3 regions of the Pseudomonas solani genome follow, and region 1 is predicted to be linked to each of the others. Evidence: predicted binding sites of a transcription regulator. Region 1 holds the regulator's gene; each other region holds the start of a gene.
What was found. The regulator FliA, encoded in region 1, starts transcription of late flagellar genes. The targets are predictions, from matches to a motif close to CTAAAGTTTNNNNNNNNNNNGCCGNTAA.
Positions count from the first base shown of each region.

Region 2: a site for FliA is predicted at 7,908-7,935, ahead of motA (flagellar motor stator protein MotA). Genes of this name have one in related genera too.
Region 3: a site for FliA is predicted at 3,103-3,130, ahead of PSm6_RS01505 (methyl-accepting chemotaxis protein). Genes of this name have one in related genera too.

Region 1 is NZ_AP023081.1:4,639,466-4,649,747, reverse strand. It holds gene motD (flagellar motor protein MotD) at 1-191, opposite strand, end outside; partial or broken gene PSm6_RS21155 (flagellar motor protein) at 202-940, opposite strand; gene PSm6_RS21150 (protein-glutamate methylesterase/protein-glutamine glutaminase) at 957-2,072, opposite strand; gene PSm6_RS21145 (chemotaxis protein CheA) at 2,114-4,390, opposite strand; gene PSm6_RS21140 (protein phosphatase CheZ) at 4,402-5,190, opposite strand; gene PSm6_RS21135 (chemotaxis response regulator CheY) at 5,210-5,584, opposite strand; gene fliA (RNA polymerase sigma factor FliA) at 5,669-6,415, opposite strand; gene fleN (flagellar synthesis regulator FleN) at 6,412-7,245, opposite strand; gene flhF (flagellar biosynthesis GTPase FlhF) at 7,318-8,673, opposite strand; gene flhA (flagellar biosynthesis protein FlhA) at 8,689-10,282, opposite strand, start outside.
Region 2 is NZ_AP023081.1:1,570,593-1,580,874, reverse strand. It holds gene serB (phosphoserine phosphatase SerB) at 1-378, shown strand, start outside; gene PSm6_RS07345 (EAL domain-containing response regulator) at 441-2,510, opposite strand; gene PSm6_RS07340 (cyclic-di-GMP receptor FimW-related protein) at 2,574-4,397, opposite strand; gene asd (archaetidylserine decarboxylase) at 4,599-5,462, opposite strand; gene rhdA (thiosulfate sulfurtransferase) at 5,487-6,302, opposite strand; partial or broken gene PSm6_RS07325 (HDOD domain-containing protein) at 6,349-7,871, opposite strand; gene motA (flagellar motor stator protein MotA) at 7,987-8,838, shown strand; gene motB (flagellar motor protein MotB) at 8,852-9,922, shown strand; gene rsgA (small ribosomal subunit biogenesis GTPase RsgA) at 9,986-10,282, opposite strand, start outside.
Region 3 is NZ_AP023081.1:326,005-336,286, reverse strand. It holds gene PSm6_RS01515 (HAMP domain-containing sensor histidine kinase) at 1-869, shown strand, start outside; gene PSm6_RS01510 (response regulator) at 889-1,524, shown strand; gene PSm6_RS01505 (methyl-accepting chemotaxis protein) at 1,743-3,059, opposite strand; gene PSm6_RS01500 (pentapeptide repeat-containing protein) at 3,193-3,873, opposite strand; gene exaA (quinoprotein ethanol dehydrogenase) at 3,931-5,802, opposite strand; gene pedF (cytochrome c-550 PedF) at 6,112-6,549, shown strand; gene PSm6_RS01485 (substrate-binding periplasmic protein) at 6,555-7,433, shown strand; gene PSm6_RS01480 (quinoprotein dehydrogenase-associated SoxYZ-like carrier) at 7,465-8,220, shown strand; gene PSm6_RS01475 (quinoprotein relay system zinc metallohydrolase 1) at 8,223-9,149, shown strand; gene PSm6_RS01470 (IS110 family RNA-guided transposase) at 9,437-10,282, shown strand, end outside.

The DNA of each region.
Region 1 (10,282 bases):
TTGATCGAACGATCCGGCTGGCTGAAGACGCCGGTGAGGGTCTCCGAAAGGATCTTGTACTTGCCTTCGTTGATCGAGGAGATGGAGTACATCACCACGAAAAAGGCGAACAGCAGGGTGATGAAGTCCGCGTAGGAGACCAGCCAACGCTCGTGATTCTCGTGTTCTTCCTGATGACGTCTGCGGGCCATGTCGCCTCCATCAATCCATGAAGCCTTGCAGCTTCAACTCGATGGAGCGGGGATTCTCGCCCTCGCCGATGGAGAGGATGCCTTCGAGCAGCATCTCCCGATAGCGCGACTGGCGCATGGCGATGGACTTGAGCTTGTTACCGATCGGCAGCAGCAGCAGGTTGGCGAAGCCGACGCCATAGATGGTGGCGACGAAGGCCACGGCGATGCCACCGCCCAGCTGGCTGGGGTCCGCCAGGTTGCCCATGACATGGATCAGGCCCATTACCGCACCGATGATGCCGATGGTCGGCGCGTAGCCGCCCATGCTTTCGAACACCTTGGCGGCCTGGATATCACGGGCTTCCTGGGTGTAGAGGTCCACCTCGAGGATGCTGCGGATAGCTTCCGGTTCGGCACCGTCCACCAACAGCTGCAGGCCCTTGCGGGCGTACGGGTCCGGCTCGGAATCGGCGATGGGCTCGAGGCCCAGCAGGCCTTCCTTGCGGGCAGCCATGCTCCAGCCGACCACGCGGTTGATGCCGCCGGCCAGGTCGATCTGCGGGGGAAGATGATCCAGCGAATGGTCACCAGGGACCGCTTGAACACACTCATCGGGGTCTGCAGGAACGCAGCCCGAGGGTACCGCCCACCACGATCAGCGCAGCGGGGCCGTTGAGCAACGCCCCCGCGTGGCCACCTTCGAGGTAGTTGCCGCCGATGATGGCGACGAGCGCAAGTATGACGCCGACAACGCTCAGTACATCCATTGACGCGCGTTCTCCATTACAGGCACGCCTCGGCTATGTGCCTGCCGATATCGTCGAGCCCGTAGACGGCGTCGGCCAGGTTGGCCTTCACGATGGCCATGGGCATGCCGTAGATCACGCAGCTGGCTTCATCCTGCGCCCAGACCTGGCTGCCGCCCTGCTTGAGCAGGCGAGCGCCTTCCCGGCCATCGGCGCCCATGCCGGTGAGCACCACCGCCAGGACCTTGTCGTTATAGGCCTTGGCCGCCGAGCCGAAGGTGATGTCGACGCAGGGCTTGTAGTTCAGCCGCTCGTCACCCGGGAGGATGCGCACGGTGCCACGGCCGTCGACCATCATCTGCTTGCCGCCCGGTGCCAGCAGGGCCAGGCCGGGGCGCAGCACATCGCCGTCCTCGGCTTCCTTGACGGAAATCCGGCAGAGCTTGTCGAGGCGCTCGGCGAAGGCCTTGGTGAAGGCTGCCGGCATGTGCTGGATCAGGACGATGGGCGCCGGAAAGTTGCCGGGCAGCTGGGTCAGCACCCGCTGCAGGGCCACCGGGCCGCCGGTCGAGGTGCCGATGGCCACCAGCTTGTAAGACTTGCGTTTGGGAGCCGGGCTGGACGAGCCCCCCGAGCTGGAAGCCGGCGCAGGTGCGGCACCGGCGCTGGGGCGCGACGGGGCCGGCGTGGGCGCAGCGGGGCTGGGCGCCGACGCCGGGGCTGCCGGCGCTGGGCTGTAGCTGCTGTAGCGACGGTTGCTGCGGGCGATGCTGTGCACCTTCTCGCAGAGCAGTTGCTTGACCTTGTCGGGGTTGCGCGAGATGTCCTCGAAGTTCTTCGGCAGGAAATCCACCGCACCCGCGTCGAGGGCGTCCAGGGTCACCCGGGCGCCTTCGTGGGTCAGGGAAGAAAACATCAGCACGGGGGTCGGGCAGCGCTGCATGATGTGCCGCACCGCGGTGATGCCGTCCATCATCGGCATCTCGTAGTCCATGGTGATCACGTCCGGCTTGAGCGCCAGCGCCTGATCGATGGCTTCGCGACCGTTGGTGGCGGTGCCGATCACCTGGATATTGGGGTCGGCGGACAGAATCTCCGAGACACGACGACGGAAGAAACCGGAGTCATCAACCACCAGAACCTTGACTGCCATAAACACTCCTAACAGGCGGCCCGCCAGGGCCGCCTAAACGATCAACCGCGGCGCGCGTAGCGCTTGAGCATGCTCGGCACGTCGAGAATCAGGGCGATGCGTCCATCGCCGGTGATGGTGGCGCCGGACATGCCGGGAGTGCCCTGGAGCATCTTGCCCAGGGGCTTGATCACCACCTCTTCCTGGCCGACCAGCTGGTCCACCACGAAGCCGATGCGCTGGGTGCCCACGGAGAGGATCACCACATGGCCTTCGCCCTGTTCCTCGTGGGCCGCGTTACGCACCAGCCAGCGCTTGAGGTAGAACAGCGGCAGCGCCTTGTCGCGCACGATCACCACTTCCTGGCCGTCCACCACGTTGGTGCGCGACAGGTCGAGGTGGAAGATCTCGTTGACGTTGACCAGCGGGAAGGCGAAGGCCTGGTTGCCCAGCATCACCATCAGGGTCGGCATGATCGCCAGGGTCAGCGGCACCTTGATGACGATCTTCGAGCCCTGCCCCTTCTGCGAGAACACGTTGACCGTGCCGTTGAGCTGGGAAATCTTGGTCTTCACCACGTCCATGCCGACACCGCGGCCGGAGACGTCGGAAATCTCGGTCTTGGTCGAGAAGCCCGGGGCGAAGATCAGGTTGTAGCACTCGAGATCGGTCAGGCGGTCGGCGGCGTCCTTGTCCAGCAGCCCCTTCTCCACCGCCTTGGCGCGGAGGATATTGGCGTCCATCCCCTTGCCGTCGTCGGTGATCATCAGAAGGATGTGGTCGCCTTCCTGTTCGGCGGAGAGCACCACGCGGCCGGTGCGCGGCTTGCCGGCGGCCTCGCGCTCCTCGGGCGTCTCGACGCCGTGGTCGACGGCGTTGCGCACAAGGTGGACCAGCGGGTCGGCCAGGGCCTCGACCAGGTTCTTGTCGAGGTCGGTCTCTTCACCCACCAGCTCGAGGTTGATCTCTTTCTTCAGGTTGCGCGCCAGGTCGCGGACCAGGCGCGGGAAGCGGCCGAAGACCTTCTTGATCGGCTGCATGCGGGTCTTCATGACCGCGGTCTGCAGGTCGGCGGTGACCACGTCGAGGTTGGACACGGCCTTGGCCATGGACTCGTCACCGCTGTTGAGGCCCAGGCGCACAAGGCGGTTACGCACCAATACCAGCTCGCCGACCATGTTCATGATCTCGTCCAGGCGCGCGGTGTCGACGCGTACCGTGGTCTCGGCCTCGCTGGCGGCGGACGCGGCCTTGTCGCCACCCGCGGCAGGCGCGGGAGCGGCCGCAGGCTTGGCAGCGGGCTTGGACGGCTCAGCCGCCTTGGGAGCAGCAGCCGGTTTCGCGGCGGCAGGCTTGGCGGCCGGAGCGGCAGCGGGCTTGGCCGGAGCAGCCGGTTTGGCAGGGGCTGCCTCCGCGGCGTCGGCAACGAACTTGCCCTTGCCGTGGAGCTGATCGAGCAGCGCTTCGAATTCGTCGTCAGTGATGTTTTCGCCGGCGCCGGCAGTAGGTGCCGCAGGAGCCTTGTCGGCCGGAGCGGCAACCGCAGGGGCCTCGACCTCAGCGGCGGCCACGAACTTGCCTTTGCCATGCAACTGGTCGAGCAGCGCTTCGAACTCGTCGTCGCTGATCTCGTCACCGCCACCGGCAGGTGCCGCAGGCGCGGGCGCCGGGGCGGCGGCCTTGGCAGGCGCAGCAGGGGCCTGCTCGGCCACGAACTTGCCCTTGCCGTGCAGTTGGTCGAGCAGCGCTTCGAACTCGTCGTCGCTGATTTCGTCAGCCCCGGCAGCGGCCGATGAGGCCGCGCTGACGCTCGACTCGGCGGCGGGCTCATCGAGCACGTTGAGCAGCTGTTCGAACTCGCTGTCGGTGATATCACCGGACGCGGCTTCGGCTTCAGCAACGGGCTCAGGCTCGGGCTCGTACTCCGGTTCGGCAGCCGCCTCGTCACCACCCGGCTCGGCCAGGCGTGCCAGGGCAGCCAGCAGCTCCGGCGTGGCCGGCGTCGGCTCGGCGCGCTCGCGTACCTGGCTGAACATCTCGTTGACCGTGTCCAGCGCTTGCAGGACCACGTCCATGAGCTCCGCCGTCACACGGCGTTCGCCCTTGCGCAAGATGTCGAAGACGTTCTCGGCGATGTGGCAGCACTCCACCAGCGCATTCAGCTGGAGGAAGCCGGCACCACCCTTGACCGTGTGGAAGCCGCGGAAAATGGCATTGAGCAGATCCATATCGTCCGGACGGCTCTCGAGCTCGACCAGCTGTTCGGACAATTGCTCCAATATTTCGCCGGCCTCAACCAGGAAGTCCTGGAGGATTTCTTCATCGGCGTCGAAGCTCATTCGGTTGCTCCCTAGAATCCAAGGCTGGATAACAGATCATCGACATCGACCTGACCGGACACGACATCATCACGCTTATCGGCATTGATCTGCGGACCTTCACCCCTGGAAGGCTCTTTTTGTTTTTCTTTTTCAGCCACGATCTCCGCACGGTCGTGGTGGATACCAGCGAAGCGATCGACATCGCTGGCCATCAGTACCAATTTCACCAGGTTGCTCTCGACCTCGGTGACCAGTTGGGTGACGCGCTTGATCACCTGGCCGGTGAGATCCTGATAGTCCTGGGCAAGGAGGATGTCGTTCATCCTCGACGAAAGCTGTTCGGTATCGCGTTGACTGCGAGCAAGGAAAGTCTCGATGCGCTTGGCCAGGTCGCGGAAGGCATCCGCGCCAATTTCCCGACGCATGAAGCGCCCCCACTCCTCTCCCAGGCTCTGGGCTTCATCGCCTAGGCCATTGAGCAGCGGTGCGCTCTCCTCCACCAGGTCCATGGTCCGGTTCGCGGCCTTCTCGGTCATCTTCACCACGTAGGAAAGACGATCAGTGGCGTCGGCGATCTGCGAAACCTCTGTGGCATGGGGCAGGTGCGGGTCGATCTGGAAGTTGACGATCGCGGTGTGCAGCTCGCGCGTCAGCTTGCCGACTTCCTGGTACAGCCCGCGATCACGGACTTTGTTGAGTTCATGGATGAGTTGCACGGCATCGCCGAAATTGCCTTTTTCAAGGGTATCGACCAGCTCGCGCGCATGGTTTTTCAGGGTCGACTCAAGGTCTCCCGGTTGGGAATCTTTTTGGTCCATGGCGTCCTCGCGACTGGCATCAGCCGTTGACCCGTTCGAAGATCTTCTCGATCTTCTCTTTGAGCACCTGGGCGGTGAAAGGCTTGACCACATAGCCGTTCACACCGGCCTGGGCCGCTTCGATGATCTGGTCACGCTTGGCCTCGGCCGTCACCATCAGCACCGGCAGGTGCTTGAGGCGCTCGTCGGCACGCACGGCGCGCAACAGATCGATCCCGGTCATGCCCGGCATGTTCCAGTCGGTGACCAGGAAATCGAAGTTGCCACTGTGCAGCATGGGTAGAGCGGTGGTGCCATCATCGGCCTCTGCGGTATTGGTGAAACCCAAGTCACGCAGGAGGTTCTTGATGATGCGTCTCATCGTCGAGAAATCGTCCACGATGAGGATTTTCATGTTCTTGTCCAAATCGACCTCCGTACAGTCCTAAACGCCCCCGTAGAACGGGGGCGTCGATCAATCGAAAAACCGGCGTGCCAATCAGTGCGCGCGCCATTCACCCAGCCGTGACCGCAAGCGTGCGGCACATTGGCTGTGCAACTGGCTGACCCGCGATTCACTGACCCCCAGCACTTCGCCGATTTCCTTCAAATTCAGCTCTTCGTCGTAATACAGCGCCAGTACCAAGCGCTCTCGTTCCGGCAGATTGGCGATGGCGTCAGCCAGCGCCGCCTGGAAGCGCTCGTCTTCCAGATCATTCGAAGGTTCGAGATGGGTGACTCCGGTGTCTTCGTGCGTCGCGCCATGTTCACCGTCCTGCAACAGGTCGTCGAAGCTGAACAGGCGGCTGCCCAAAGTGTCGCTCAGGATGCCGTAGTAATCTTCGAGACTCAATCCAAGTTCGGCCGCAACTTCCTGATCTTTAGCGTCTCGCCCGGTTCTTGCCTCAATTTTCCGGATGGCATCGCTCACCATCCGGGTGTTGCGATGGACCGAGCGTGGTGCCCAATCCCCTTTTCTCACTTCATCGAGCATGGCACCGCGGATGCGTATGCCTGCATAGGTCTCGAAACTTGCGCCCTTGCTGGAATCGTATTTCTTCGAGGCTTCGAGCAGGCCGATCATGCCGGCCTGCATCAGGTCCTCCACCTGCACGTTGGCCGGCAAGCGGCCCAGCAGGTGGTAGGCGATGCGTTTGACCAGCGGCGCGTAGCGCTCGATCAGCTGGTGCTGGGAATCCCTAGCCTGTGCCTTGTTGTACATACGAAGTCCACTAGCGGGTGTCATATGGCCGAATCCGCGATCGGTTGCTGCACCAGGCGCTCCACGAAGAACTCCAGATGACCGCGTGGGTTGGCCGGCAGGGGCCAGCTGTCCACTTTCTGGGCTATCGCCTTGAACGCCAGGGCGCACTTCGAGCGCGGGAAGGCTTCGTAAACCGCGCGCTGCTTCTGCACGGCCTTGCGTACGGATTCGTCATAGGGCACCGCGCCGACATATTGCAAGGCCACATCCAGGAAGCGATCAGTCACTTTGGTCAGCTTAGCAAAGAGGTTGCGACCCTCCTGTGGACTATGTGCCATGTTGGCCAATACGCGGAAACGGCTCATGCCGTAGTCGCGGTTGAGGAGCTTGATCAAAGCATAGGCGTCGGTGATGGAAGTGGGTTCGTCACAGACGACTACGATCACTTCCTGCGCCGCGCGCACGAAGCTGACCACCGCGTCGCCGATGCCGGCGGCGGTGTCGATCACCAGAACGTCGAGGTTGTCGCTGATCTCGCTGAAAGCCTGGATCAGGCCGGCGTGCTGCATGGGCGAGAGCTGCACCATGCTTTGGGTGCCCGAGGCGGCCGGCACGATACGAACGCCACCCGGGCCCTGCAGCAGCACGTCACGCAGGTCGCACTCGCCGGCGATCACGTCGGCCAGGGTGCGCTTGGCGGTGAGGCCGAGCAGTACGTCGACGTTGGCCAGGCCAAGGTCGGCGTCCAGCAGCATGACCCGGCGACCGAGATCGGCGAGGGCCAGCGAGAGGTTCACCGACACGTTGGTCTTGCCGACGCCACCTTTGCCGCCGGTTACGGCAATCACCTGTACGGGATGCAAACTACCCATTTATTACACCTTGTCTCACGTCGACTGGGCCACTTGGCGGGCTCGTGCCACTCATCCGGAGTGGCTGGGGTTCTATCCGACTCGGCGGGCCGGGTTCTGGTACAGCCCGGCGAACAGGTCGGCCATGGCTTCTTCGCTGGGGTCCTCCGGCGTCTGCAGGCTCACTGCACGGCTCACCAGCTGGTGGCTGCGGGGGATCTGCAGGTCATCCGGAATCCGAGGCCCGTCAGCAAGATAGGCTACCGGGAGATGCTGGCCGATAGCCAGTCCTAAAACCTCTCCCAGGCTCGCCGCTTCGTCGAGCTTGGTCAGGATGCAGCCAGAAAGACCGCAACGCTTATAACTATGGTAGGCCGCCTTTAGCACTTGGCTCTGACTCGTTGCAGCCAGCACCAGATAGTTCCTGGCTTTGACACCACGGCTGGCCAAGGTCTCCAACTGCATTTTAAGCGCAGGATCGGTCGCCGGCAGGCCTGCGGTGTCAATCAGCACCACACGTTTGCGCGCCAGCGGGGCCAACGCCTGGGTCAGGGATTGGCCGGGATCGACATGGGTCACCGACACGTTGAGGATGCGGCCGAGAGTCTTCAACTGCTCCTGGGCGCCGATCCGGTAGCTGTCCATGCTCACCAGGGCGATCTGCTGGGCGCCGTATTTCAGTACGTAGCGCGCAGCCAGCTTGGCCAGGGTGGTGGTCTTGCCCATGCCGGCCGGGCCGACCAGGGCGATCACACCGCCCTCTTCCAGCGGCTCCTGCTGCGGTGTGCGGATGGCGTGGGCCAGGTGGGCCAGGACCATGCGCCAGGCCTGGCGCGGGTCCTTGACGGAGGCGACACGCTCCATCAGGGCACGGGATAGTTCGGCGGACAGGCCCATGCGCTGCAGGCGACGCCAGAGGCCGGCCTGCTGCGGACGGCGGCTCTGCATCTGGCCCCAGGCGATGGAGCCCAGCTGGACTTCGATCAGTTCACGCAGGCCGTTGAGTTCGAAACGCATGGCATCCAGGCTGCGCTGGTCGGCGGCGGCCGGTGCTGCGGCCTTCGGCTGGGCAGCGGGTGCCGCCAGCGGCGAGGCACTTGCACGCTCGGTGCGTTGCGGACGCATGGCGGCGGCGAGGCTTTCCGCAGACACGTCCGAACGGTCGGCAACCAGCTGGCGGTTCTTGCCGGCGTCGGCCTGGCCACCGCGGTTGCTCAGCTCGGCATGGGCCTCGGCGATGCGGGTCTGGGTACGGCGCAGCTCGGCTTCGAGGGCCGGGTTGGGCTTGCTCGGGGCGGGAGCCGGCATGGGATAGTCGAGCGCGGCGGTGATCTCCACCCCACCGGCGACCCGACGAGTGCCGATGATGGAGGCATCCGCGCCCAGTTCGTCCCGCACCAGTTTCATGGCCTGGCGCATATCCGCAGCGAAGAAGCGTTTGACCTGCATGGCCTGTGACCTCGGTTAGTTCTGCCCCACAGTCGAGACTATGGTGACCTGCTTGTTGTCCGGTATTTCCTGGTAGGCCAGTACGTGCATGGTTGGCACGGCGAGCCTTGCGAAGCGCGACAGCATCGCCCGGATCGGCCCGGCTACCAGCAGGATGGCCTGCTTGCCGAGCATTTCCTGGCGCTGCGCCGCTTCCACCAGGGAACGTTGCAGCTTCTCGGCCATGCCAGGCTCCAGGAGGATGCCATCCTCGGAGCCTTGTCCGGCCTTCTGCATGCTACTGAGCAATATCTGTTCCAACCTGGGCTCCAGGGTGATCACAGGCAGCTCCGGCTCTAGTCCCACAATGCTTTGCACGATTGCGCGGCTCAGCGCCACGCGAACAGCTGCCACCATAGCGGCGGGATCTTGACTCTTGGGTGCGACGTTGGCGATGGCCTCGGCGATGGTGCGGATGTCGCGCACCGGTACCTGCTCCTGCAGCAGCGCCTGCAGCACCTTGAGCAGGGTCGACAGCGAAACCAGGCCCGGAACCAGCTCTTCCGCCAGCTTGGGCGAGCTCTTGGCCAGCAATTGCATGAGCTGCTGCACTTCTTCGTGCCCCAGCAGCTCGTGGGCGTGCTTGTGCAGGATCTGATTGAGGTGGGTGGCGACCACGGTGCTGGCGTCCACCACCGTGTAGCCGAGGGACTGCGCCTGGTCACGCTGGCTGCCGTCGATCCACACGGCCTCCAGGCCGAACGCCGGATCCTTGGCGGCGATGCCGTTGAGGGTGCCGAACACCTGGCCGGGGTTGATCGCCAGCTCGCGGTCCGGGTAGACCTCCGCCTCGGCCACGCTGACACCCATCAGGGTCAGGCGATAGGCGTTGGGCAGCAGGTCGAGGTTGTCGCGGATGTGCACCGACGGCATGAGGAAGCCCATCTCCTGGGACAGCTTCTTGCGTACGCCCTTGATGCGGGTGAGCAGCTGGCCACCCTGGTTGCGGTCCACCAGGGGAATCAGGCGGTAGCCGACTTCCAGGCCGACCATGTCCACCGGGGTGACGTCGTCCCAGCCCAGCTCCTTGGTTTCCGGGGCACGCTGGGCCGGCAGCAGTTCCTGCTGGCGCTGCGCTTCCTGCACAGCCACTTCCTTCTCCTTCTGGCCCTTGCGCCAGATCCACCAGGCGCCGCCAGCGGCGATCAGGCCGAGGCCGAGGAAGGACACGTGGGGCATGCCCGGGACCAGGCCCATGGCGATGAGGATGGCGGCGGAGACGGCCAGCGCCTTGGGCGAGGCGAACATCTGGCGGTTGACCTGCTGGCCCATGTCCTCGGAGCTGGAAACACGGGTCACCATGATCGCAGCGGCGGTGGACAGCAGCAGCGAAGGGATCTGCGCCACCAGGCCGTCACCGATGGTCAGCAGGGAGTAGATGCGCCCGGCGTCGCCGAAGGTCAGGCCGTGCTGGATGATGCCGATGGCCATGCCACCGATCAGGTTGATGAAGAGGATCAGCAGGCCGGCGATGGCGTCACCGCGGACGAACTTGCTGGCACCGTCCATGGAGCCGTAGAAGTCGGCTTCCTGGGAGACTTCCGCGCGGCGCTTTTTGGCTTCGACCTGG
Region 2 (10,282 bases), 3.1 Mb from region 1:
ACCGCGATTCTCTCCGGTGGCTTCAGCTACTTCGCCAAGCAGTTGCAGGCCAAGCTGGGTATCGACTACGTATTCGCCAACGAGCTGCAGATCGAGGACGGCAAGCTCACCGGCGTGGCCGTCGAGCCGATCGTCGACGCCCAGCGCAAGGCTGACCTGCTGCGCGAGCTGGCGGAGAAGGAAGGGCTGCGCCTGGAGCAGACCATCGCCGTGGGCGATGGCGCCAACGACCTGCCGATGCTGGCGCTGGCCGGCCTGGGCGTGGCCTTCCGCGCCAAGCCGCTGGTCAAGCAGTCGGCCAAGCAGGCCATCTCCACCCTGGGGCTGGACGGCATTCTCTACCTGCTGGGCTTCCGCGACCGCGACGGCCTGGAGTGAGTGCCGCTTAAATGAGAAAGCCGCCCGAGGGCGGCTTTTCTTTGGGCGGTTGGAAAGGCGGCTTATTCGTCGCCGGACGAGAAGTCGTAGTCCATCGACTGGCTCGGGCCCTGCAGGTAGTAGCCCTGGATGTAGTTGACCCCGGCCTGCCAAAGGGTGGCCAGGACACTGGCGCTCTCGACATAGGGCACGATGGTCAGCTTGGCCTGGGAGTGCAGGCTGGCAAGCAGAGTCTTCAGCGCTTCCTGGCTTTCCGCCTTGCTCAGGTCCTGGGTGAAGGAGCCATCGACCTTCACGAAGTCGATGTTCAGGTGCTTGAGCGTGTTGAACGGGTTGAGCGCGCAGCCGAACTGGCTCAGGGCGACCTGGCAGTGCAGCTCGGCGAGGCCCTGGGTCAGGGCCTTGGCCTGCTTCAGGTAGGCGATGGCGTCCGGCTCGCTGAACTGGAAGATCAGCGCATCGGACGGCAGGCGTGCGGCCTTGAGGGCGACGCTGAGCCACGGCAGCAGGGTCTGGTCCTGCAGGCTGACGCCGGACAGGTGCACGAACAGGCGTGTGCTGTGGCCCTTGGAGCGGTGCTCGGACAGCAGCTTGATGGAGTTGAGGATCACCCAGCGGTCGATCTTCTCGGCCAGCCCGGCTTCCCGTGCCGCGCCGAGGAAGTCGGCTGGCGGTACTTCGTCGCCCTGGGGGCTGAGCAGACGCAGGAGGACTTCGTAGTGTTCGAAGTTGTCGCCGCGCAGGCTGATGATCGGCTGGAACAGCAGGCGGAAGCTGTTGTTCTCCAGGGCCTGCTGGACCATGGCCACCAGGCTGCCGCGATTGGCGGCGGCGGCCAGTTCGCTGGCCGGGTTGTACAGGCGCACTTCGTTGCCGTCGGTGATCTCGTCCGCGCAGCGATGGGCGCGATCGATCACTTCCTGGGCCTTGGGCGTGGTCTCGTTGAGGCCGGCGACACCGATGGACAGGCTGAACTGCACGGTGCGGCCGCTGACGTCGAACAGGTGGCCCTCGACCTTCTTCAGCAGCGTACCCAGGCCTTCGCGGGCCTGCTCCGGGGTGATGCCCGGTTGCAGCACGCTGAACACGTCGTCACCGAAGCGCGCCAGTTGCGCGTCGGCCGGGAAGTGGGCGCGCAGTAGGTTGGCCAGGTCGGTGAGCAGCAGATCGCTGCCGGCGATGCCGACGTCCGCCTGCAGGCCGGAGTAGCGGTCGACGCGGATGTAGGCGAGGGAGGCGGGCTGGCCGGCATTCACTGCGCGGTCGGCGGCGGCGTCCATCAGCTCGCTGAAGTGGTTGCGGTTGTACAGGCCGGTGACCAGGTCCTGGCTGCTGATCTCGCGCAGTTTCTCTTCCAGCTCGGCGCTGGCCGTTTCCGCGCGGATCACCACCTGGATGCACGGCTCGCCGTCATAGGTGGCGGGGGAGAAACTCATGCGCGCCTGGAAGCTCTGGCCGTCGACCTTGGCACCCGAGCAGGTCAACTCGGCGCTGCCGTCGCCACTGCGGTAGTTCTTGAGGAAGTCCTTGAACACCACCTGGTCGCAATTGGCGATCAGGTCGATCATCGGCATGCCTTCCAGCTCTTCCGCATCCTCGTAGCCGAACATCTCGACATAGGCGCGGTTGGCGTAGATGTGCATGCCGTCGTGGACGTAGGTGATGGCGTCGACCGAGCTGTCCAGCAGCAGCTGGCAGCGTTTCTCCGCTTCACGCAGGCTCACTTCGGCTGCGCGGCGGGAGCGGCGTTCTTCGAGGTTGGCCAGTTCGCGGTTGGCGACCAGCACCAGGCGCTCGTCCTCGCCCTGGGGCAGGGCATCCTGGGCGCCAAGGGCCAGGGCCTCGGTGATCAGGTCCGAGTCGTTCTCCGTCACCAACTGGATGAAGGGAATGTCCTTGGCCTGACGGCGGATGGCGTTGAGGGCTTCGCCAGGGGAGAGGTTGTCACTCTCGGGGGCGGCGATGAGCAGGTCCCAGCTCTGCTGGAGGACCTCGGCGAGGTCATCGCTGGAGACCAGGCGATGCACCCGGGTCGCGCGACCCGAGTTGCGAAACAGGCTGACCAGGCGCTCGGCTTCGTTCTGCGAGTCTTCCAGGATCAGCAGACGGATGGTTTTCTTTTCGATTGCCATGGCGTGTGCTTAGACCGCGCCGAACGGGCGCTAATAGGCGACAAATGGTGATGGCACGGGAATCTACAGCGACTTCCAGAGGGAGTCAAAATCTTCCTCCCCCGCAGCGCTTTGCTCGCTGGAAGCTGTGACGGGCTTCCCGGGATTCTCGCTTTCCTGCTCGAAGGCGCGGTATTCGAACTGGTTGAAACTGCCGGTGGTGGTCTGACGGCTGGTGAGTACCGCGCGACGCTCCTTGCCCTGAATGTTGATCTGTACCTTGTTGCCCTCCTGGAAGGGCAGGCGCGGGGTGATCAGGGTGGCCGGGCGCGAGATGGCGCTGATTTCCGGCAGCAGCAGGGCGCGCAGGTAATGGCTGTGCTGGTCGGCCTTGCGCAACAGCTGCAGGCCGCAGGCCTGGGCGTGGGGGGCGATCAGTTCGATACCCATCTGCGTGCCGCCACCGCGGACCTGGCGGATCCAGCGCACCACGGCAACGCTCCAGCCCTGGCCGGGGGCGTCCTGCACACCCAGGAGCTCGCCGGCCTGCAGCTGGCTGGGGACTTCCTTGGGCCAGCTCAGGCAGTAACCGCCCGGGCTGTGGTTGACGATGGTCAGGGCGAAGGTCGGGTAGCTCTCTGCGCTGGGGGCTGCGGCGGCGTGTTGCGGCGAGGTGTCGCCGCTGACCACGGGCTTGCTGTACTGGATCTCTTCGTAGGGCAGGCCGGCTTCCCAGTTCTGGTTGGGTTGGGCGTCGAAGGCGTTGCCCCAGATATCGCCCTCGTCCTTGTTGATCGGCTTGAACACGGCCTGGCCGACTTCGACCGGGAGCTTGAGGATTTCGCTGAACGGCTTGCTGCCGGAGATGAAGAAGTGCAGGGCGCTCATGCCGATGCACAGGGTCAGGGTGCCGCGGCCCGGGTTGCGCTGGAAGGTGCGCTCGGAAATGTCGCCCCAGGCGGAGCTGAGGTGCTGCAGCAGGTCCAGGGTGATGCCTTCGGGAACCTGCAGGCGGGCCTTGTCACGGCTTTCGTTGGGCAGCAGCAGGTATTCCTTGATCGCGTCCACCAGGGGCAGCGGATCGATGCCCAGCAGATTGGGCAGTTCGCTGTCCTGGAACAGCGACTTGTAGCGCGGCGGGCCGTCCACCTGGGTGGCGATGGCGAACAGCGTGGTCGGTTCGTTGCCGCGCTGAAGCCTTACCAGGCCACTCCAGGGCTCCAGTACTTCGGCAAGACGGGCGATGTTGTTCTGGCGCATCTGGTTGCAGCGCGAGCAGCCCAGCAGCAGGGCCACGAGGTAGGTCTGCTCGACGCTCAGGCCTTCGGTGTGACGGGCCAGGTTGTCGCGGATGATGGCGCGCTGGACTTGGCGGGAGACGGCAATCTGGTAGAGCTGATGCAGCTCCAGCCACAGGCCTTCGGGCACGGGGCAGTAGAGCTGGCTGGCGCGGATCAGTGCACCGTTGAGGCTGTGCATGGCCCGCTGCAGGGCGATGGTCAGCAGTTGCGCGCCTTCCTTGGACTGGCGCGACGATTCCTGGGCAACGATCTGCTTGTAGCCGATGGCCAGGTGGTTCTGCAGGGCCTGGCAGAGGTTGGCGACCTTGCGCGGGCGCTCGTCGAGGACTATGGCCTGGTTGAGGAAGTGACGCTCCAGGTGCTGGCAGACGTAGTAGACCTCGGGGCGCAGCAGTTCGAGCAACTGCAGGCGGTTTTCACTGGCGGTGACGAGCTGGTTGAGCTCCACGAGGGCCTGGTAGAGCTGGCGCGCGGTCTCGCCGAGGTTGGCCTTGGGCAGTCCGGAAATCCAGCGTTTCAGATCACGCGGGGAGGCATCGCAGAAGGACAGGCTCTGCTTGTTCGGAGTAGGAACACGCAATAACAGGTGGGGACTCTGTTTGTCCATGTAGCTCGAATACTCCAACTGCAGCGGGCAAGACGTGCGGAAATTTCACTCGCACTCTAGCAGCATCCCTTGCGGCCCGCAGCCCATCGCGGGGTTGGTATGGCAAAGTGCTGCTACGGAATGGACGGCGAGCCGGGCGGCTGCACTGCAAGGTTGGACATTCGGTCGCAGCCTTGCGTTCAACCCGGCCCGCCCGGTTTATCAGGCCTGCGCGGGCTGTGCCAGCAGTTCGCCCATGCTCACCGCGCTGCCGGCGGCGAGGCCTTCGGCCCAGCGGATCTGCTGCGGGCCGAAGAGCACGATGGCGGTGGAGCCCAGCTTGAAGCGGCCCAGCTCGGCGCCCTTCTCCAGGCTGATCGGCGCACGTGCGGCTTCGTCGTAGCGGAAGGTCTTCAGCTCGCGCTTGGGGGGCGTTACCAGGCCAGCCCAGACGGTCTCGATGGAGGCGACGATCATCGCACCCACCAGCACCACGGCCATTGGGCCACGCTCGGTGTCGAACAGGCAGACCACGCGTTCGTTGCGGGCGAAGAGTTCGGGCACGTTCTCGGCGGTGCTCTGGTTCACCGAGAACAGGCGGCCGGGCACGTAGACCATTTCACGCAGGGTGCCGCCCAGGGGGGCGTGCACACGGTGGTAGTCGCGAGGCGACAGGTAGATGGTGGCGAAGTCACCGCCCATGAAGGGCGCGGCGCGCTCGGCGTCACCGCCCAACAACTCCAGCACGCTGAAGCTGTGGCCCTTGGCCTGGAAGATACGGCCGTGCTCGATGGGGCCGAGCTGGCTGACCGCACCGTCGGCCGGGCAGAGGATGGCGCCGGGCGTCGGGTCGAGCGGGCGCGCGCCCTCTTTCAGGGCGCGGGTGAAGAAAGCGTTGAAGTGTTCGTAGGCGGTGAGGTCTTCGACCAGGGCTTCACTCATGTTCACCTGGTAGCGGCGGGCGAACCAGGCGGTGAAGGCGTTCTTGAACCAGCGCACGCGGCACTCTGCCACGCAGCCGGCCAGGCGCGAGAGCAGGTGATGGGGCAGCAGGTATTGGCTGATGATGAACAGGCGTTCTTTCATGGGTGTTCCTTGTTTACCGGAGGCTCAGGCCTCGACAGGGGTATCCGGGTGGTTGCCCCACTCCGACCAGGAGCCGGCGTAGCCCTTAACGCGGGGGTAGCCCAGCGCCTTGGCCACCAGGTAGGTGAAGCCGGAGCGGTGGTGGGTCTGGCAGTGGGTGACGATTTCCTTGTCCGGGGTGATACCGAGCGATTGCAGGATCTCGGCGATGTCTTCACGGATGCGCAATGCGCGCTGAGGGTCCATGCCGGCGGTCCATTCGAAGTTCACCGCGCCGGGGATGTGTCCACCCTTGGCCGCCAGCACCTTGGTGCCGGCGTATTCGCCGGGGCCGCGTGCGTCCCAGATGGCCAGGTCGGCGGCACCGAGGCGACTCTGCAGGTACTCGCGGGTGGCTGTGGGCTCGTCGTGGATCACCAGCGGCAGCGGGCCGCCGGCCGGGGCCGGAGTTTCGGTCGAGGTGGCGCGGCCATCGGCCAGCCAGGCGTGCAGGCCGCCGTTCAGGTAGTGGTAGCGGCCGTGGCCGATCACATCCAGCAGCCAGATGAAGCGCCCGGCCCAGCCACCGCCCTCGTCGTCATAGACCACATAGGTGGCGTCGCTGCGCTGGCCCAGTTCGCCGAACAGGGTTTCGAGGTCCGCCTTGGCGGGCAGCAGGCCGGGGGCCGGGGCCTGGCCGAGCTGGGTGCGCTTGGGGTCGACGAAGCGGGCGCCGGGAATGTGGCCTTCGGCGTAGCGCGCGGCGCTGGTCAGGTCCACCAGGATCAGGTCGGGCGCATCGAGTCGAGCTGCCAGGTCGGCCGGTTCGATCACCAGTGGCAGGCCGGAAAAGGCGGACATTGAACACTCCGGAAGAGAATGAAAGAGGCGGATTGTAGCGGAAAGGTCAGCGCCCGCGCGTAGCAAAGCTGGCCAGGGCGCGCTCGATGCATTGCACGGTCTTTCCGAAGGCCTGGAGGCTGACGTCGGCGAAGGGCTGGCCGCCCTGGTCGGCGATCAGCAGCAGGGCGACGCGACCGTTGGCAGGGATGGAGCGCAGCAGCACGTGGTCGGCCGGGAACAGTGCCTTGAGGTTGCCGGGGATCAGCGCGGAGTACTGTGCGGCGTTCTCCGGCGTTAGACGCAGCTGGCCGGGTTGCGCGAGCAGACGGCGCAGCACCTGGCTCTGGGTCGGGTCCAGTTGCAGGCCGGCGGCTTCCCTGGGCAGCCCGGCGCTTTGCTGCACCGCCAGCCGGCTCTGGGTGCGATCGGTGAGCAGGATCAGGCAGCGGCGCATGCCGCAGGCCGTGAGGGCGTCGCGGGCACAGCCGGTGAGCTGGACGATGTTGGCGAAGGGGCTAGGCTCCTTCAGCAACTGACCACAATGCTGGCGCCATTCGCTGAGTGCGGCGGCGGGGGCGGGGTCGGCTTCACTTCCTCGGTCGGCCAGCGGCTGCAATCCCAGGGCCAGATCAACGCCTGGGCCGGATGCCAGAGGTCACTGCGCGCGTGCTTGCGGGCGCTGTCGGCAGCGTGCTGGTGGATGAGTTGCTGCAGCTCGGTCAGCGGCAGTTGCATGTAGAGGCCGGTGAGGCGCTGCCAGCGCAGGCTGTGGTCGCAGGCCCAGGAGTCGTGGGCGGACACCGCCAATCCGTTGGCCAGCAATACCGTGTTGCCCGGCTGGGTGAGCCAGCGGCGCAGGGCCGGGTCGGCATCGAGCATCTGTTGCTGGTGCAGGGGGTGCTCGTTGTCACGGGCGATGTGCAGGGCCTTCACCAGCATGCGCCGGTCGGCGTTGAGCAGGCGGTAGCCGTAGGTGATCCAGTCCGGCAGCTTCCAGTGCTCGGCCAGGGCCTGGCACAGGCGCAGCAGTGGCACGCCGAGCAGTTCGAGTTCCACCTTGCGCGCCGGCTCGCCACGGACGATGACGCGGGTTTCCCAGGCGGCGAAGAGCTGCGGGTGCAGGGCCAGCAACGGCCAGAGCGGGGACAGGAACAGCAGGCTGTTCCAGTGGATTTCCTGCCACAGGCGCGCCAGGCGGGCGGCGAACAGGCCGCTGGCCTGTTGCGAGGCGTGCTGGCTGATCAGTTGCAGTTGGCGCAGTGCCAGGGGGATATCGGTTTCGTTGACGGCTGGCAGGCGGTTGAGCAGCTCTTCTGATCGCTTCAGACCGAGGCGCGTGAGGGCCACTTCCAGGCTTTCCGCCGGGCTGTCGAGGGAGGAACCGGCGCGGTTGGCCTCACGCATGATGCTCAGTGCCAGGCCGGGACTATCCTGAATCAGGTCAGCGATCTCGCGCATCGAACGGCGGCTGTCGCCCAGGGCGCGGCGCACCCGTTCATGGCTTTCCGCCGGAATCGGGAGGCGGACGCCGTCGAGTTGTTTGATCCAGGCGTCGAGGCTGCTGGGTGGGGGCATCTGCGTCTTCATGAGGTTTGAGCCAAACTGGCTTTTCGCCTTAACTGGCTATAGTCTGGCGCATAAGTTCCGATAATTAGAAGGGTTGTTTTCATAACCCTATTACTGACCCTTCAAGTCTCACTTTATGGCAAAAATAATCGGCATCATCGTCGTATTCGCCACCGTTCTCGGCGGATATGTCCTTTCCCACGGTAAGATCGGTGCCCTGATACAGCCTTTCGAGGTGTTGATCATCGGTGGCGCGGCGCTCGGGGCCTTCCTCCAGGCCAACCCGGGCAGCACCTTCATGCATGTGCTGAAAAAGTCGCTGAAGATGTTCGGCTCGCGCTTCACCCATGCCTTCTATCTGGAAGTGCTGCGCCTGCTCTACGAGATTCTCAACAAGAGCCGCCGCGAAGGGATGATGGCCATCGAGGCCGATATCGAAGACCCGGCCGCAAGCCCGATCTTCAGTAAGTACCCGGGCATCCTCAAGGATGCCGGGATGGTCGCGTACATCAGCGACTATTTGCGCATCATGTCTTCCGGCAACATGGCGCCCCACGAACTCGAAGGCTTGTTCGACATGGAACTGAACAGCCTGAAGGAAGACCTCGAACACCCCTCCCACGCCGTTACCCGCATCGCCGATGGCCTGCCGGGCTTCGGTATCGTTGCGGCGGTACTGGGTATCGTGGTGACCATGGCGCTGCTCGGCCAGGTCGAGCAGTCTGCGCTGGGCCAGCACGTGGGTGCTGCCCTGGTGGGTACCTTCCTCGGTATTCTCGCGGCCTACGGTTTCTTCGGCCCCTTGGCCGTCTGCCTGGAGCACGACGCGAAGGAAGAGCTCAACGTCTACGAGGCCATCAAGGCTTGCCTGGTTGCCTCGGCGTCCGGGATGCCTCCGTCGCTGGCGGTGGAGTTCGGGCGCAAGGTTCTATACCCCGCACATCGCCCGAGCTTCAGCGAGCTCGAGCAGGCCGTTCGCGGTAGCTGACCGGGGCTGAACCATGGATAACAACCAGCCGATCATCGTCAAGCGGGTCAAGAAGATCGCCGCTGGGCACCATGGCGGTGCCTGGAAGATCGCCTTCGCCGACTTCGCCACCGCGATGATGGCGTTCTTTTTGGTGCTCTGGCTGATGTCCTCGGCCACGCCCGAGCAGAAGAAGGCGATTTCTGGCTACTTCCAGGACCCCATCGGTTTCACCGAAAGCGCCAGCCCTTATGTGATCGACCTCGGCGGTACGCCGACGCCGGCGCCGGACCGTACGCTCAACCCCGAGCTGAAGGACGCCCCTGACGCCCAGGAGGCGGCGATCGACTCGACCAACAAGCAGGTGGACGCCAAGCAGGTGGAAACCCTGGCCGACCAGATCGAGAAGGAACGCCTCGAGATGCTGCTGCAGGAGCTGCAGAACAAGGTCGACGAGAACCCCGAGCTACGCAAATTCAAGGACCAGATCCTGTTCGAGATCACCCAGGATGGCTTGCGCATCCAAATCATGGACGCCGCCAACAGGCCCATGTTCGACCTCGGCAGCGCGCGCCTGCAGCCCTATTTCGAAGACATCCTGCTGATCATGGCCGAGACCATCAAGGCCGTGCCGAACAAGATCAGCATCAGCGGCCACACTGATGCCAAGCCCTTTGCCGGGGCTGGTGAGTTCGGCAACTGGGAGCTTTCCGCCGGCCGCGCCAACGCCGCGCGTCGGACCCTGGTGGCGGGCGGCTACCCCGATGATCAGGTCGCGCGGGTGGTGGGCTATGCCTCCTCGGCGTTGTTTGATCGCGAGGACCCCTTCAACCCGGTCAACCGGCGCATCGATATCATCGTGCTGACCAAGAAGGCCCAGCGCGACATCGAGGGTTCCCATGGCGACCAGAACGCCCCGGCCGAAGGCGGTACCCCGCCGTCGACGCCCGCCAGCGGCACGCCGCCTTCGGTCCCCGGCGCGGCTTCCGGCACCCAGGTCACACCACCCGGTGGCGCCGCGCCGCTGCAACCCCAGGAGTTGCAGCAGAAGCTGAACATCTTCGAGGATGGCGTGCTGAAGATGGACGAGAACAAACAGCCCTGACGGCAGCCCGACCCGAATGAAAAAGGCCACGCGATTGCGTGGCCTTTTCGTTTGCGGCGCCTGTCAGTATTCGGGTTCCGGCAGGCTTTCGAGGATGTGCCGGTAGCTCGACATGCGCTGGGGCTGCACGCGGCCGTCCTCCAGCGCCTTGAGCAGGGCGCAGCCGGGCTCGCGGTCGTGCTTGCAGTCGCGGAAGCGGCAGGTGCCGAGCAGGTCGCGGAACTCGATGAAGCCGGCTTCCACATCGTGGCGGCTGACGTGGCCTAGGCCGAATTCGCGGATGCCGGGGGAGTCGATCAGCTCGCCGCCACCGGGGAAATGGAACAGTCGCGCGGTGGTGGTGGTGTGGGTGCCCTTGCC
Region 3 (10,282 bases), 2.3 Mb from region 1:
CCCTCATCCAGTTGCTGGTGCTGTTCGGCCTGGCCCTGGGCCTCAGCCTGCTGGCCATCCGCGTCGCGGTACGCCGGGGCCTGCGGGTGCTCGACGAGCTGCGCGCCGGCTTCGACGAGATCGCCCGGGGCCGCCTGGCGGTACGCCTCAACCAGCCTTCGCTGCACGAGGCACGCCTGCTGGCCGGCCACTTCAACGAGATGGCCAGCACCCTGGAGCAGGTGCGCAACGACAACGCCGAGCTGACCCGCGCCCTGCTGGCGCTGCAGGAGCACGAGCGCAAGCACCTGGCCCTGGCCCTGCACGACGACATCGGCCAGTACCTCGCCGGCATCCGCGCGCAGCTGCTGCTGTTGCGCTCCATGACCGGCCAGGCGCCGGGCGCCGGTGCCACCCTGCGCAGCCTGGAGGACAACTGCCAGCGCATGCAGGACAGCTTCCGCGCGCTGGTGCGTGACCTTTACCCCGTGGTGCTGGAGCGCCTGCACCTGGGCGAGGCCATCGAGCTGCTCACCGAGCAGTGGCGCAGCGCCCAGGGCGTCGATTGCCAGTTGCGCCTGGGCGAGGACCTGCCGGTGCTGCCCACCGCCGACCAGGCCCATCTCTACCGCCTGTTGCAGGAAGCCCTGACCAACATCGCCCGCCACGCCGATGCCAGTGCGGTGAGCGTGCGCCTGGAGCGCCGCGGCCGGCGCCTGCGCCTGCTGGTGGGCGACAACGGCCGGGGCGCGGTGCAGCCGCCACGGCCCGGCATCGGCCTGCGTTCCATGCTGGAGCGGGCGCGCTGCCTGGGCGGCGATCTGCGCCTGCGCACCCGCGCCGGCGGCGGCTGGCTGGTGCGCCTGAGCATTCCCCTGGGCGAAGCCTGAACAACCTGGAGAACCTGCGATGAAGATTCTGCTGGTGGACGACCATTCCGTGGTGCGCCAGGGCTACGCCAGCCTGCTGCGCGGCCTGCTGCCCGAGGTGGAGGTGAGCGAAGCGGCCAGCGGCGAGCAGGCCTTGCAACTGGTGCAGGACAGCATTCCCAACCTGGTGGTGATGGACCTCTCGCTGCCGGGCATCAGCGGCCTGGAAACCACCCGCCGGCTGCGCCAACGCCTGCCGCAGTTGCGCGTGCTGTTCTTCAGCATGCACGACGAGCTGCCCCTGGTGCGCCAGGCCCTGGACGCCGGTGCCGCCGGCTACATCACCAAGAACTCCGCGCCCGAGGTGCTGGTGGAAGCGGTGCGGCGCATCCTCGCCGGGCACGCCTACATCGAGCAGCCCCTGGCCACCCAGCTCGCCTGCCACCCGGCGCACCAGGCCGGCGACCCGCGCCTCTCCGGCATGACCCAGCGCGAGCTGGAAATCTTCACCATGCTCGCCCGCGGCATGCCCGCACGCAGCATCGCCGAGCACCTGTGCATCAGCGCCAAGACGGTTTCCAACTACCTGACGATGCTGAAGAACAAGCTGCAGGTCAGCTCCCAGGCGGAGCTGGTGCACCTGGCCATCGATACCGGGGTATTGCGGCTGGGGTGATAGGGCAGGGCATCGGCTCTGCTGTGACGACTTGAGCTGAGGACTCGACAGGATGAGTGCGTGCCGTAGGGTGCGCCACACCCTACGTCCGAAGTGAGCGACGGTTGCATGTTCCGAGGCCAGATGGGGGCCAAAACATGATCTAGGAGCGTGGATGTTTACTCGCGCGGACATCGCGGCTGCAACCGCTCCCACAGCCCCCGCCAGGCTATTCCACCTCAGGTCTTCAGCTGGCTGGCGAACTGCCCCACGGCGCTGACCACGCGCTGGGCGCCGTCCTGGATTTCGACGATTACCGAGCCGGCCTCGTTGGCCAGGTTCAGCCCCTGCTCGGCGTGGTGGCGGCTGCTGGACATGCTGTCCACCGCCGCCTGGGCCAGGCTCTGGTTCTGCTGCACGACCTCGACGATTTCCTCGGCCGCCTGGCTGGTGCGCCCGGCCAGCTGGCGCACTTCGTCGGCGACCACCGCGAAGCCGCGGCCCTGCTCGCCCGCGCGGGCCGCCTCGATGGCGGCGTTGAGGGCCAGCAGGTTGGTCTGCGAGGCGATGCCGCTGATGGTCTTGATGATCGAACTGATCAGTTGCGACTGCTTGTCCAGCGCCTCGATGCCTTCGGCCGCTTCCTGCACCTGGTTGGTGATCAGGCGCATGACGTTGACCGTCTGGCTGACCACCGAGGCGCCTTTCTGCGCCGTGGCGTCGGTCTGCTGGGAGGTGCTGTAGGCGATGTTCGCCGCCTCGGCCACGGCCTGCTCCTGGTTCACCTGGTCGGTGATCACGGTGGCGAACTTCACCACCTTGTAGAGCTGGTCGTTGGTGTCGTGCACCGGGTTGTAGGAGGCCTCCAGCCAGACGTCGCGGCCGTGGGCGTCGACGCGCTTGAAGCGCCCAACCACGAACTCGCCGCGCAGCAGCTTGGCCCAGAACTCCCGGTACGCAGGTGAGCTGGATTCCTCCGGATCGCAGAAGACGCTGTGGTGCTTGCCCTTGATCTGCTCCAGGCGGTAGCCCATGGCATCGAGGAAGCGCTGGTTGGCGTTGAGCACCTCACCCTTGAGGTTGAACTCGATCACCGCGGTGGAGCGCAGCAGGGCATTGATCAGGCCCTCGTGCTCCTTGGCGGTCTCGATAGTGCGGGTCAGGTCGTTGGCGCACACCACCACGCTCTGGATCTGTCCGCGCCCGTCGCGGATCGGTTGCCAGATGCAGCGCAGCCAGGCCTCGCGGCCATCGCCGCGGAGCAGCCGGTACGCGCCGTTGAAGTGCTCGCCGTTGGCCAGGCCCTGGCGCATCTTCAGGTAGTTGGGGTCGCGGTGGAAGGCCTGTGGAATGAGCTCTTCGAGCGTGCGGCCGATGATGGTGTCACGGCGATACTGCAACTCGTTGAGGAAGTTTTCGTTGACGGACAGGATGCGACCCTGGAGGTCGATCTCCATCACCAGCATTTCCTGGAAGATGGATTCCTTGATCTGCTGGGCTCGGGCATTTTCCTCCCGAAGGTGCTCCAGTTCCTTTTTCAAGCTTGTGTTGAACATGGTCGGAACCCGTTGGCTGAGAGTGTGGAGGCGCTTGGTCAGCTCATCGGCCCTGACAGAACTTTCTTAAATCAGATGACAGAAAAATCGTTGGGGCGCGACGCCTGAAGTGTAGACGCGCGCCGCCCGAGCATTATTTTTCCCAATCCACCGGGCATTCCCGGCAGCCTTCCATGTTCACCCCCTGGAACGACGCGTAGTGGCGGCGGGCGCCGCTGAGGTCGGCGTTCTCCAGGTTGGCGTCGCCCAGCTTGGCTTCCTGCAGGTTGGCGTCGTTGAGGCGGGCGCCCTTGAGGTCGGCGCGGCTGAGCCAGGTCATTTCCAGGTCGGCGGCGCTGAGGTTGGCGTCGTGCAGCTTGGCGCCGGAGAGGCGGGCGAACTCCAGGTAGGCGGCGGTCAGGTCGGCGCCCTTGAACTGCGCGCCCTGGCCGAACAGGCCCCAGCCCTGCACCGCCACCAGGCGGGCGCCACTGAGGTTGGCCACGCGCAGGTTGCTCTGCTGCAGGCTGGCGCGGGTCAGGTTGCTGCCCACCAGCTGGGCTTTCTCCAGGTTGGCCAGGTCGAGGTTGGCGTGGCGCAGGTCGGCGCCGGAGAGGTCGGCCCCGGCCAGGTTGATCTTGTGCAGGTCGAGGTTGCGCAGGTCGGCATTGCGCAGGTCGGCGCCGGGGCATTGGCTTTCCGGCTCCAGGCGGCAGCCGCCGATCACCCGGACGGCGTCCTCGGTGGCGGTTTCGGCTTGCGGGGCGGGGGCCTGGGCCCAGGCGAGCCCGACGACCAGCATCAGCAGGGGAAGGAACATGGGCAGGTAGTTCATGACGGCTCCTGGTGCGTGGCAGGGGAGTCGGCGCGCCCGCAGGCGCGCCGGGGAGGGTCAGCGGCTGGCGGTCTTGTTGTCCCAGCTCGGCAGCTTGAACACCCAGAACGAGCCGCCCTGGGCCACCGGCTTGGTCAGCTCGGCCATGTCGCCGCCCCACAGCGGCACGGCGCCGCCGTAGCCGACGGTCACGCCGATGTACTGCTCGCCGTCCTGTTCCCAGGTGATGGGCGGGGAGACGATGCCGCTGCCGGTCTGGAACTTCCACAGCTCCTTGCCGGTTTTCGCGTCGAAGGCCTTGAAGAAGCCGTCGCCGGTGCCGGTGAACACCAGGTTGCCCTTGGTGGCGAGTACGCCGGCCCAGAGCGGCAGGTGCTCGTTGTGTTCCCACACCACCTTGCCGGTGGTCGGGTCCATGGCGCGCAGGCTGCCGACGTGGTCGTCGTACATGCGCTTGATGCGGAAGCCCATGCCCAGGTAGGCGGAGCCTTTCTTGTAGTTCACCTCCTCGGTCCAGTAGTCCTCCTTCCAGTTGTTGGCCGGCACGTAGAACAGGCCGGTGTCCTGGCTGTAGGCCATGGGGTTCCAGTTCTTGCCGCCGAGGAAGGGCGGGGAGACCTCCACCGCCTTGCCGTGCTTCTGGCCCGGCTCGGGCAGCGGCGGGCGCTGGCCTTCGTTCTCCACCGGGCGGCCGGTCTTCAGGTCGATGTGGCTGGCCCAGGTGATGTTGTCGACGAAGGGGAAGGCGTTCTGCAGCTTGCCGTTGGTGCGGTCCACCACATAGAAGAAGCCGTTGCGGTCGGCGTGGGCGGTGGCTTTCACCACCTTGCCGTCCTTGCCCTTGTAGTCGAACAGCACCAGCTCGTTGTTGCCGGAGAAGTCCCAGGCGTCGTTCGGGGTGTGCTGGTAGAACCACTTCACCTCGCCGGTGCTCGGGTCCACGCCCACCTGGCCGGAGGTGTAGAGGCTGTCGTAGTCGTGGGGGTTGCCGCCCTTGGCGGTGCGCGCCCAGGTGTTCCAGGGGCCGGGGTTGCCCGCGCCAACGATGATGGTGTTGGTCTCGGCGTCGAAGCTGGCGCTCTGCCAGGGGGCGCCGCCACCGTGGCTCCAGGCCTCGACCTTGCCGGTCGGGGAGTTCTTGTCGTCCGGCCAGGAGGGCGCCTTCACATCGCCCGTCGGGGTGCTGTCCTTGCCATTGAGGCGGCCCATGTGGCCCTCGACGAAGGGGCGCATCCAGACTTCCTCGCCGGTGTCCGGGTCGCGGGCGTAGAGCTGGCCGACCACGCCGAATTCGTCACCGGAGCTGCCGTGGATCAGCAGGGTCTTGCCGGTCTTCTGGTCCTTGATCAGGGTCGGGGCCCCGGTCATGGTGTAGCCGGCGGTGTGATCGCCGAACTTCTTGTTCCACACCACCTTGCCGGTGTCCTTGTTCAGCGCCACCAGGCGGCCGTCCAGGGTGCCGAAGAAGATCTTGTCGCCGTAGATGGCGGCGCCGCGGTTGACCACGTCGCAGCAGGGGCGGATGTCGTCGGGCAGGCGGTGGTTGTAGACCCACAGGCGCTTGCCGGTCTTGGCGTCGAGGGCGAACACGCGGGAGTAGGAGCCGGTGACGTAGACCACACCGTCGCGCACGATCGCCTGGGATTCCTGGCCGCGCTGCTTCTCGTCGCCGAAGGAGTAGGACCAGGCCGGCACCAGCTTGAACACGTTCTGGTCGTTGACCTGGGCCAGGGGGCTCCAGCGCTGGGCGTTGGTGCCCATGCCGTACTGCAGCACGTCCTTGACCGAGACATGGTCGTTGGCGATGTCTTCCCAGGTCACGTTGGCGGCGAAGGCCCCGGCGCTGGCGGCGAGGCCACCGGCGAGCAGGAGGCCCTTGATGGCGAGGCTGAGCGGGCTGGCAGGTTGGGGGTGCGATCTTGTTGTCATGTGTGCGGTTCCCGTGGTCGTTGTGGACCAGTGCGCCACCTGGCGTCCTGGCGCTTCGAATACTGGAAGCGCCACCGCCTGCGGGATACGGAAAAACTCCCGCGCTTGCCGGGAAAACTTCCCAGTGCGGGCATGACTTGGAACCGCTGCCAAAGCGCCTCGATACACCTCCGCCCGGCCTGCTACCAAGGGAGTAGGGCGCGGCCACCAAAGCAGCATTCGGCCGTTATCGACGGCTCCTTACCATCCTCGTCACCACGCTCCTGCCGAGCGTTCGCCTTGCCCAGCATCTCGAAGAGGATGGAAGTCATGAATAACAAGAACGCCCTGCGTGGCCTGATGTTCCTTGCCGGTCTGAGCCTCACCGGTCTTGCCCTGGCCCATGGCGATGTCGTGCCGCAGGCCGTCAACACCGATGGCCTGGAGCCCCTGGGCAAGGAATGGCGCGACACCAACCCCTACCGCGCGCCCTATGAGAAGAACGCCCTGGCGGTGGAGATCGGTTCCTCGGCCTACAACCAGAACTGCGCCCGTTGCCACGGCCTGGAAGCCAAGTCCGGTGGCATCGCCCCTGACCTGCGCCTGCTGGAAATCAGCGCCGATGGCGACGAGTGGTTCAAGGAACGGGTGATCAACGGCGCGGTGCGCGACGGCGCGGTGTACATGCCGAAGATGGCCGACTTCCTCAGCCAGGAAGCGCTCTGGGCCATCCGCTCCTACCTGGAAAGCGTCCACGTCGAAGAGTGATCGCCATGCGCCTGCTCGCCCTGCTGTGCTGGTTGCTGTGCCTGCCGCTGGCGCAGGCGCAGGTCCGCCCCTATGACGACATCCTCGCCTCGGGGGTGCTCAAGGTCGCGGTCTACGAGAACTTCCCGCCCTACAGCTTCCAGCAGGACGGCCAGGCCCGCGGCGTCGACGTCGACCTGGCCAATGCCCTGGCCGCAGCGCTGGGGCTGAAGGCCGAGCTGATCTGGGTGACCCCCGGCGAGAAGCTCGACGACGACCTGCGCAACTACATCTGGAAGGGCCACTACCTGCGCCCCAAATTGCTCGCGGACCTGATGCTGCGCGTGCCCTACGACCGTGACTACACCGCGCGGCGCAACGACGTGGGCGAGTTGGTCAACGAACAGGTGGTGATCTTCGCCCCCTACCAGCGCGAGCGCTGGCACCTGGTGCACGACACCCGGCGCCTGCCGGCGGTGGACAGCATCGGCGTGTTCCGCCTGCACCCCATCGGCGTCGAGCTGGAGAGCGTGCCGTCCTTCTACCTGACCTCGGTGTTCAACGGCCAGCTCAGCGCCAACACCCGCCACTACCCGAGCCCGGCCGCCGCCTTCACCGCCCTGCAGGGCGCCGAGGTGGACGCGGTGATGGCCCTGCGCGGCGAGCTGCAGTGGCTGCTGCACCAGGCCGCCGACCCGGCGCTGCAATCCTCCGACACCACCTACCCCAACCTCGGCCAGCCCCTGTGGGACATCGGCATGGCGGTGCACGAGTCCAACCGCCAGCTTTCCAACGCGCTGGACATGGAGGTGGAGGCGATGGTCCGCGATGGCCGGCTGGCCGCTATATACGCCCGCTACGGGCTGACCTACGAGCTGCCCGGCCTCTACCAGGACGTGCAATGAGGTGGGCCCCGGCCTGCCAGGGAGAACCGCCATGCGCCACCTGACCACGCTGCTGCTGGGCTTGTGCCTGGGTGCCCAGGCCCTCGCTGCGCCCGACCCGGGCAAGGACCCGATGCCCTCGGTGATGTGGGACTTCCACCACCAGCGCATCCTCGACGGCGCGCCCTACGTCTTCGACGACCGCGTGCAGCTGCTGGCGCCGCCCTTCGCCGAGGACGCCCGCCAGGTGCCGATCCAGGTGGACGCCCGGGCGCTGCCGGGCAAGGTGACGCGAGTCATGGCCTGGGCCGAGCTCAACCCCATTCCCCGGGTGTTCGACTTCCGCCCCGGCGATGCCGTATTGCCGGTGGTGGCGATCCGCATCCGCATCGAGCAGGCCACGCCGATCCGCGCGGCGGCGCTGACCGAGGATGGCGTCTGGCACATCGGCTCGGCCTGGATCGACGCCGCCGGCGGCGGCTGCACCGCGCCCAGCGTGGTGCGCGCGCAACCGGGCTGGGAGGACCGCCTGGGGCAGATCCACGCCGCGCGCTTTCCCCTGGGGGACGACGAACGCCTGCGCCTGCGCGTCGACCACCCGATGGACAACGGCCTGGTGGGCGGCATCCCCGAGTTCTTCCTCAACCAGGCCGAACTGCGCGACGCCGACGGCAAGCCCCTGGCGACCCTGGAGCTGTTCCCGGCCGTGGCCGAGAACCCCACCCTCAGCCTGGACGTGAAGGGCCACGCAGGCGCGCGCCTGTGGCTGCGCGACAACAACGGCAACGAATTCGAAGGGGGGCTCTAGGCATGCGCCTGCTCGTGCTGGTGTTCCTCGTCGTGCTGCCGCTGCTGTCCCGCGCCGAGCTGGACTACACCCTGCAACCCCGGCAGATCGCCGAAGGCACCTGGCTGCTGGAAGGCAGCACCGACAACTTCGCGGCGGGCAATGGCGGCAACGTGGTCAACACCGCCTTCATCGTCACCGACGACGGCGTGGTGGTGATCGACAGCGGCCCCTCCAGGCGCTACGGCGAGGCGATGCGCCAGGCCATCGCACGGGTCACCCCGCAGCCGGTGGTCCGGGTGCTGATCACCCACCACCACCCGGACCACGCGCTGGGCAACCAGGCCTTCGCCGACGTGCCCATCGCCGCCTTGCCCGGCACCACCGAACTGCTGCGCCAGCAGGGCGACGCCATGGCCGAGAACATGTACCGCCTGGTGGGCGACTGGATGCGCGGCACCGAGGTGCTGCTGCCCACCGAGGCGGTCACCCCCGGCACCTTCAGCATCGGTGGCCACCCGCTGCGCCTGCTGGCCCTGCGCGGCCACACCGGGGCGGACCTGGCGATCCTCGACGAGCGCACCGGCGTGCTCTTCGGCGGTGATTTGCTGTTCTACCAGCGGGCCCTGACCACCCCCAACAGCCCGGGGCTGGACGTTTGGCTCGCCGACCTCGACCAGCTCCAGGCGCTGCCCTGGAAACTGCTGGTGCCCGGCCACGGCCCGGTGGCCCGCGATGACGCGATCTTCACCCAGATGCGCGACTACCTCGGCTGGCTCGACGGCCTGCTGCGCGACGGCGCGAAACGCGGCGCGGAGATGAACGAGCTGATCCGCGCGCCCATCCCCGAACGCTTCGCCGGCATCAGCCTGACCCGCTACGAGCTGGTGCGCAGCGTCAGCCACCTTTACCCGCGCTACGAGCGCGAACGCCTGCCATTGGCTGAGTGAGGCGCAGCGGTGCCACGACGCGCTCCGCATGGTGGACGGGTGAAGCGTCGTCCACCCTTGTATCTCGACTAACTACCCCTTCAGGGGTAATAGTTCCCGACTGATCATCGGGGGAGGGGCTGGAAGTCGTGTCCACCCTTAGGCCCTGAGCCTGCGACGTAGATAGTGCTCCGCCCCTCCACACTCACTCGAACAGCCCGAACGGTATCTTGAGCCCAGAGCTCGCATTCACAAGGTTGGGCCGGGTGCAGTGATGATCGCATTTGGAACGATCAGGAGGAGCACACATGCCCAGTGTCATTGGTGTCGACATTGCGAAGCACACGTTTGATATCGCCACCCTGCAGGCGAACGGCAAGTACCGCACCAAGGCCAAGTTGGCCAACAGCGAGGCGGGCTTTCGCACGCTGCAGGAGTGGCTGAACAAGCACAGCGAGGCGGGTGCCTGGGTCGTGATGGAAGCCACCGGCATCCACCATGAAGCCCTGGCCGAATGGCTGCTGGAGCAGAACTATCGGGTCTGCGTCCTCAACCCAGCGCAAATCGCTCACTACGCCCGCAGTCAGCTGCAGCGCGTGAAAACTGACAAGGTCGACGCCAAGCTGATCGCCGAATACGGCGAGCGCCACCAAGATGAGCTACGGCCCTGGCAGCCTGAACCTCGCGCCATACGGCGCCTGAAAGCACTGATGCGGCGCCTGGCGGATCTGCAGGAAATCCAGCAGATGGAGAGCAATCGCCTGGAGGTGGCCGATACCAGCGTGCAGGAGTCGATCCGCTCAGTGTTGCGGCACATCGAGCAACAGATCGAGGAAACCCTCAAGGCCATCAACAACCACATCGACAATGACCCGGATCTGCGCGGCAAACGTGATCTGTTGACCAGCATCGATGGCATCGCGGACAAGACAGCCGCCCTGATCCTGGCGGAGCTGGGCGACCCTCATCGCTTCACCAGCAGCCGCGCGATTACCGCCTTTGCCGGGCTCAATCCGCGTTTGCAGGAGTCTGGTAAGTACCGGGGGCAGACCCGCATTTCCAAGATGGGCTCATCGCGGCTGCGTGCTGGGCTGTACATGCCTGCCGTTTGCGCCCTGCAGCACAACGGGGCGATCAAAGCGATGAGAGAACGC